3 regions of the Streptomyces sp. NPDC046939 genome follow, and region 2 is predicted to be linked to each of the others. Evidence: riboswitches for the same ligand, from Rfam matches in the RefSeq annotation. Region 2 holds a riboswitch; each other region holds the start of a gene.

The links. A riboswitch is a leader RNA that binds a small molecule or an ion and turns the genes downstream of it on or off. The one in region 2 is predicted to bind cyclic di-AMP.
Positions count from the first base shown of each region.
Region 1: linked by a shared signal. The riboswitch ahead of ABZ877_RS18990 (NlpC/P60 family protein) and the one ahead of ABZ877_RS02835 (C40 family peptidase) in region 2 are both predicted to bind cyclic di-AMP.
Region 3: linked by a shared signal. The riboswitch ahead of ABZ877_RS29770 (M23 family metallopeptidase) and the one ahead of ABZ877_RS02835 (C40 family peptidase) in region 2 are both predicted to bind cyclic di-AMP.

Region 1 covers NZ_JBEYWV010000016.1:40,802-43,054, forward strand. Annotated here, with positions in the region: gene ABZ877_RS18990 (NlpC/P60 family protein) at 1-1,135, opposite strand, end outside; cyclic di-AMP (ydaO/yuaA leader) riboswitch at 1,143-1,300, opposite strand; gene pcrA (DNA helicase PcrA) at 1,487-2,253, shown strand, end outside.
Region 2 covers NZ_JBEYWV010000002.1:118,708-120,960, reverse strand. Annotated here, with positions in the region: gene ABZ877_RS02845 (ATP-dependent Clp protease proteolytic subunit) at 1-362, shown strand, start outside; gene ABZ877_RS02840 (hypothetical protein) at 371-679, shown strand; cyclic di-AMP (ydaO/yuaA leader) riboswitch at 1,089-1,219, shown strand; gene ABZ877_RS02835 (C40 family peptidase) at 1,223-1,696, shown strand; gene ABZ877_RS02830 (ATP-binding protein) at 1,788-2,246, opposite strand.
Region 3 covers NZ_JBEYWV010000031.1:112,638-114,890, forward strand. Annotated here, with positions in the region: gene ABZ877_RS29765 (pitrilysin family protein) at 1-389, shown strand, start outside; cyclic di-AMP (ydaO/yuaA leader) riboswitch at 651-822, shown strand; gene ABZ877_RS29770 (M23 family metallopeptidase) at 835-1,626, shown strand; gene ABZ877_RS29775 (GntR family transcriptional regulator) at 1,851-2,253, shown strand, end outside.

The DNA of each region.
Region 1 (2,253 bases), on a different contig from region 2:
TCATGCCGTCGCCGAGGTAGAGGCCGACGTGGCTGATGTCGTCGTAGAAGAAGACCAGGTCACCGGGTTGGATGTCGGAGAGAGCGACCGTCGTGCCGAACTCCACCTGGTCCCAGGTGGTGCGCGGCAGTGAGATCCCGGCGGCCTTCCACGCCGCCTGGGTGAGACCCGAGCAGTCGTAGGAGCCCGGCCCCGTGGCGCCCCACACGTACGGCTTGCCTATCTGAGCCCTGGCGAACGCGAGCGCCTTCGCCGCCTTGGCCGCGTAACCGGACGAGGTGCTGCCGGAGGCGTCGCCGGTGGAGCCCGACCCGGTGGAGCCCGATCCGGCGGAGCCCGTGGACCCCGCGGACCCGGTGCCCGAACCGGCCTGTTCCCGCTCCTCGGCCGCCTGCTCCGCCGCCTTCCTCTCGCGCTCCTCCCGCGCCTTCTGCTTCGCCGCCAGCTCGGCGGCCTTCTTGCGGGCCGCCTCCTCCTTCTTCCGCTCGATCGCGGCGAGCCGCCGCTTCTCCTCGGCGGTCAGCTTCGACAGCAGCTCGCGCGCGTCGGCGAGCTTCGACTGCACGCTCTGCTTCGACGTCCGCAGATCCGTCTGCGAGGTGGTGAGCTGGCGCAGGCTCTCCTGCGCCTCGGTGCGCTTCTTCGCGGTGGCCCGCTGCTGTGTCTGGAAGTCGTCGACGGCCTTCTTCTGGTCCGCCGTCATCCGGCTGAGCAGCCGGTCCTGCGCGAAGTAGTCCTCGGGGTCGTCCGCGAGGAACATCGTCGCGGTGTCGCTCATCCCGCCCGTGCGGTACTGCTCGGCGGCGAACCGGCCCAGCTTCTGGCGGGCCGTGTTCATCTGGTCGGTGCGCTCGGCGATGTCGTCGAGGAGCTTGTCGACCTGGCGCTTCTTGCTGTCGGTCCGCTCCTTGGCGGCGTTGTACTTCTGCGTGGCGGTCTCCGCCTGCCGGTACAGCGTGTCGACCTTCTCGCGCACCTCTTCCAGGCTCGGCCTCGCCGGTGCGGGCGTCGCCTGGGCCGTCTGCGAGAGGAGGGCCACCGAGGTCAGGGCGGCGGTCGTGATCCCGACCGCGGGGGTGGTGCGCAGGCCACCGGTCAGCCGGGAGCGGGTGCGCGTCTTGCGGTGCGACGCCAAGGCAGGCGACTCCTTCCGTGGTCCGCCTACCGGGTTAGCTGTCGGGTTCGGGCGTACGGAAGGCTGCCCTACGGCGCCGACTGGGCGTCGGGCCGATTCACCCCAAGGTTCGGTGGGTCCCCGGTTCCCTGCCTCACGGCGTACGGGACTCGGCGGGGGCAGCCCGCTCGCCGCGGCGCTCGCGGTCGTGGGGACGGACGGCCCGCGCAGCACCGTAGCCAACGCGTGTTGCTGCTGTGAAGGTCGTTGTGCGATATGCCCGATACATTTTCGTGACCTTGGCGACAGTGGCGTGCGGTGTCCGGAAGGAGGGGGCGGTGTGTCAGTGGGTCGGCCTAGACTCGTAAGGCGATGAGCAGCCTCTTTGACGACAGCTTCCTGGCGGGCCTCCAGAACCGGACCGATGGGCCCCCGCCGCCGCCCGACCCGGAGCACGAGGGACCGGAGCCCGAGCCGATCCCGGACGACCTGTTCGGCGGGAAGTTCGACGTGCCCCCGGCCAGGGACGCGTACTACCGCGGCGGCGCCCCGCGCCCGGCCGTGGACGCGGCGGCGCTCCTGGAGGGGCTGAACGAGAACCAGCGGGCGGCCGTCGTGCACGGTGGCTCGCCGCTGCTCATCGTCGCGGGCGCCGGTTCCGGCAAGACCCGCGTCCTCACCCACCGCATCGCCTATCTGCTCGCCGAGCGTGGTGTGCACCCCGGCCAGATCCTCGCGATCACCTTCACCAACAAGGCCGCAGGCGAGATGAAGGAGCGCGTCGAGGCCCTGGTGGGCCCGCGGGCGAACGCGATGTGGGTCTCCACCTTCCACAGCGCCTGCGTGCGCATCCTGCGCCGCGAGTCCAAGAAGCTCGGCTTCACGTCGTCGTTCTCGATCTACGACGCCGCCGACAGCAAGCGGCTCATGGCCCTGGTCTGCCGCGACCTGGACCTCGACCCGAAGAAGTTCCCGCCGAAGTCCTTCAGCGCCAAGATCTCGAACCTGAAGAACGAGCTGATCGACGAGGAGGACTTCGCCAAGACGGCGGCCGACGGCTTCGAGAAGTCCGTGGCGCAGGCGTACGCGATGTACCAGTCGCGGCTCCGTGAGGCGAACGCGCTGGACTTCGACGACCT
Region 2 (2,253 bases):
GCGAGGTGGAGACGGTCTGTCTGGGGCAGGCCGCGTCCGTCGCCGCCGTGCTGCTCGCGGCCGGGACGCCGGGCAAGCGGACGATGCTGCCGGGCGCGCGCGTGGTCCTCGACCAGCCCGCGCTGCCCGAGCCGACGCAGGGCCAGCCCACCGATCTGGAGATCCAGGCCCGCGAGATGGTGCGGATGCGCGAACGGCTGGAGGAGCTGCTGGCGCGCCACACCGGGCGGGAGAAGGACCGTGTCAGCCGGGACATCGAGCGGGACACCGTGCTCGACGCGGCGCAGGCGGTGGAGTACGGCCTGGTGGACCGGGTCGTGCCGAGCCGCAAGGGCCCTCTCGGCGCGTCGGCCGGGCGGTGACGCGCCCGATGTACCCGCCCGAGTTTCCGCCGCTGCCCGCGCTGACCCGCGCCGAGTGCGCGCTCGTGGACGGCTATCTGGCCGTGGTCGACCTGCTCGCGCGCATCAATCCGGCGCGCGGCAAGGACACGTACCGGGGGCTGCGTGCGGCGCAGGCGCTCGTGAGCCGGGCGGTGGAGCTGCGCGACGCGCTGGAGCTGATGCACCGACGGGGTGAGAGCGAGGTGCACGCCGCAACCCTGGGCCGGGCTCTGCGCGTCCTCGATGGTGAGCGGCGCACCCAGCGGATCACTTTGCCGCCAGAAACGGTCGCTTGAGGACATCTTCGACACGACAGTGTCTGTCTCGGTCTGCCTCCGGACCGAAACGGTCCAGATGGTGGACCGCCGAACAGCCTAGATACGCGTACGTCGACGAGGCGGCCCGAGTTGCGCTCCGACGGTACGCGAACCCCGGAATCAGGCGCTCCGTCGCTGGTACGGGCGTGGTCGGGGGTCGCTCCCGGGGCTCGAAAGGCGCACTGTCCACCTGAACGGGTCAAGCGTGAGGAGCCTCACTTACCGCCGGTTCAACTCGGATTCCACCCCACTTGTGCGTGAAGATCCCTTCGACGACGACAAGCCCCCGCCGCCGCGGCGGGGCGGTCCGTGCGGACGCCGAGTCCTGCCGCCGCACGGATGCCAGGTCGACAGAAGTGCATCGGCAGGAGTGGAGGACCCAGGCACGACGGGCCACCGGCCCACCTTGACGAAGGTGGGACCCGAGCGGCCCTTGGGGTGAAGCCGCAGACGCGGCCGGGCAACTTCGCCTGCCCGAACCCGACAGGTCATCCTTCACAGGCGGCAGACGAAGGGTTGCGCATGACTGCGCTCAATCGTGTTCCGTCGCTGCTGACCCGGGCCGGTACCGCTTCGGCCCTCACGCTGGCGGTCGCCGGCGCGGGGCTGATGGTCCCCGGCGCCGCGTCCGAGGCATCGGCGGCCACGGCCTCGACCAAGGCCGTGAAGGTCGCGGCCTCCAAGAAGGGGGCGCCGTACAAGTGGGGCGCCTCGGGGCCGCACCGGTTCGACTGCTCGGGGCTCACGCTCTACTCGTTCAAGCGGGCGGGCAAGAAGCTGCCGCGCACCGCGGCCCAGCAGTACAACAAGACCCGGCACGTCTCCGCGTCCCACCGCAAGACGGGTGACCTGGTCTTCTTCCACTCGGGCCGGAGCGTCTACCACGTGGGCATCTACGCCGGGAAGGGACGGATCTGGCACTCGCCGAAGACCGGTGACGTGGTGAAGCTGCAGAAGATCTGGACGAAGAGCGTCTGGTACGGCCGCGTTCGCTGAGCGGCGCGCCGCTGAAGTGAGATGCGTGGGGGCGGGGCCTGGCGCCGGGCACGCCCCCACGTGAGCGCGTACGGGCCCGTGGCGCGCCGCGTCAACAGGCGGTGCCGGGACGGGTCGCGCTGCCGTTCAGGCCGGTAATCCACGGCAGGGAGATCCACACGGTCTTGCCGCCCTCCGCCGTCGGCGCGACCGACAGGCGTCCGCCGCACTCCGCGGTGAGGCTGCGGACGATGACCATGCCCCGCCCGTTGTCCTGCGCGACCGCGGCGGGAAGGCGCTTGGGGTAGCGCGGGTGGCTGTCGGTGACGCCGATCCGCAACTGCTCGTCGCGTTCGAGCTCCACGTCGATGGTGAACGTGGGCGACTGGCCCAGCGTGTGCTGCACGGCATTGGTCGCGAGCTCCGAGACGATCAGGCGCACCGTGTCCGCCGCGTCGGTGTCCCCCGGCAACCCCCACTCGGCCAGCACGGTGCTCACGTACCGGCGTGCAGCGGAGACCGAGGCGGCATTGCTCGGCAGCGTGACGGATGCTTCCTGGTGGTCTGCCATGGCGACG
Region 3 (2,253 bases), on a different contig from region 2:
CCATCAGCGGCTCCGTGGACACCCCGAACACCGGTCCGGCCCTCGACGACCTGTGGAAGGTGCTGCGCACCCTGGCCGCCGAGGGGCTGACGGACGCCGAGCGGGACTCGGCGGTGCAGAACCTGGTGGGCGTCGCGCCGCTCAAGTACGAGACGGCCGCGGCCGTCGCGAGCACCCTCGCCGACCAGGTCGAGCAGCACCTGCCGGACGACTTCCAGGCGCAGTTGTACCGCCGCCTCGCCGAGACGGGCACCGTGGAGGCCACCGCGGCGGTCGTGAACGCCTTCCCGGCGGACCGTCTGGTGACGATCCTCGTGGGCGACGCCGCGCAGATCGCCGAGCCCGTCAGGGCGCTCGGCATCGGCGAGGTGACCGTCGTCGCGGGCTGACCCCCGCCCCGTACGACCGAGGGAGCCCCGGCAGCCGTCACGGCCGCCGGGGCTCTCCGGCATGAGCGGCCATGAGCCGCATGAGCGACATGGATCGGCATGGATCGGCATGACCCCTGGCATATGTCCGAATTGATACGGAGGTTGCCTGTCTGGCCTGTGGTGTGCGCTACAAAAGCCGGGATCCGTTTGTCGCGGAAGAGAGGTGCCCCTTAGCGTCAGTGCGGCTGTCCGCCCGTCATGCGTCGCGCCCGCGACACCGGACAGTCATCGCCGAGTCCCCCACGGCGCGAGCCAGGGGAGCCGGGGACCCACCGCAGTCCCTGGGGTGAATCGGGCGCTCTTCCGGCCGTGAGGCAGGGGAGAGGGCCCGTAGGAGACCTTCCTGCTCCGAACCCGTCAGCTAACCCGGTAGGCGAGAGGGAAGGAAAGGATCAACCACCGCATGGCGTTCACCCGTGCCACCGGGAAGCACCGTCGTCCGAGCCGTATCTCGCGCACCACCGCACAGGTCGCCGGTGTCGCCGCGCTCACCACGACCGGTGTCGTCGGAGGCCTCGCCGCCCCCGCGCTCGCCGTCGACGGCGCGGCCCCCGAGCAGAACGGCCTGACCCAGGCCATCGCCATCGGCGACTCCATGGCCGCCCAGATCGACGCGCAGGCGACGGCGCAGAAGAAGGCCGCCGACGAGGCCGCCGCCAAGGCGAAGGCCGAGGCCGAGGCGAGGAAGAAGGCGGAGGAGGCCAAGCGCGAGGCCGAGGCGAAGGCCGCCAAGGAGCGCGAGGCCAAGGAGCGCGCCGCCCGCGAGGCCGAGCGCAAGCGCCTCCTCAACAGCTTCGTCGCCCCGATCTCCGGCTCGTACGTCTCCACGGCCTACCAGGCGAGCAGCGGCCTGTGGTCCTCCGGCAGCCACACCGGCATCGACTTCCACGCGGCCAGCGGCACGCCGGTGCACGCGGTCGGCGCGGGCACCGTCGTCGAGGCCGGCTGGGGCGGCGCCTACGGCAACAACATCGTGATCAAGATGAACGATGGTACATACACCCAGTACGGTCATCTCTCCTCGATCGGCGTCTCCGTCGGCCAGGCGGTCGTCCCCGGCCAGCAGATAGGCCTCTCCGGCGCCACCGGCAACGTGACGGGCGCGCACCTGCACTTCGAGGCCCGCACGACCCCCGAGTACGGCTCCGACATGGACCCGGTCGCGTACCTGCGCTCGCACGGCGTCAACGTCTGACGCGCGCGGCACCGCTCGGGAAGCCCCGGCTCGGTGAGCCGGGGCTTTTCCCTGTGCGCCCGGCCTCGCCCACGGACTTCCTGGCGAGAAAATATCCCTGAATTCCGGTCCGCCGTCGGAAATTCCAGAACCGTGGAATAGAGTCGGGGAGAAGTTGCCCGGAGCGCGCCCGCGAGGGCGTTGGTCGACCGCGTTGCGCGGGGATCAAAGGCGGAGGTCGAATCATGCGGATTCCCGCGCACTCGGTATGCACCGCGATTCGCGACGACATCGTCACGGGCGTCCACCCGCGCGGCAGCAGGCTCACCGAGGAACTGCTCGCACGCCGCTACGGGGTCTCGCGCGTGCCGGTGCGCGAGGCGCTGCGCACCCTGGAGGCCGAGGGGTTCGTCGTCACGCGCAGGCACGCGGGCGCGTGCGTGGCCGAGCCCAGCGGGCAGGAGGCCGCCGACCTCCTGGAGGTCCGGCTGCTGCTCGAACCGCTGGCCGCCGCGCGGGCGGCGCAGCGCCGCTCCGAGGCCCATCTGAAGGTCCTGCGCGGCCTGGTCAGGCTGGGCCGGGAGCGCTCCAGGGCGAACCGGGACGAGGACTTGCGCTCGCTGGACGGCTGGTTCCACGAGACCCTCG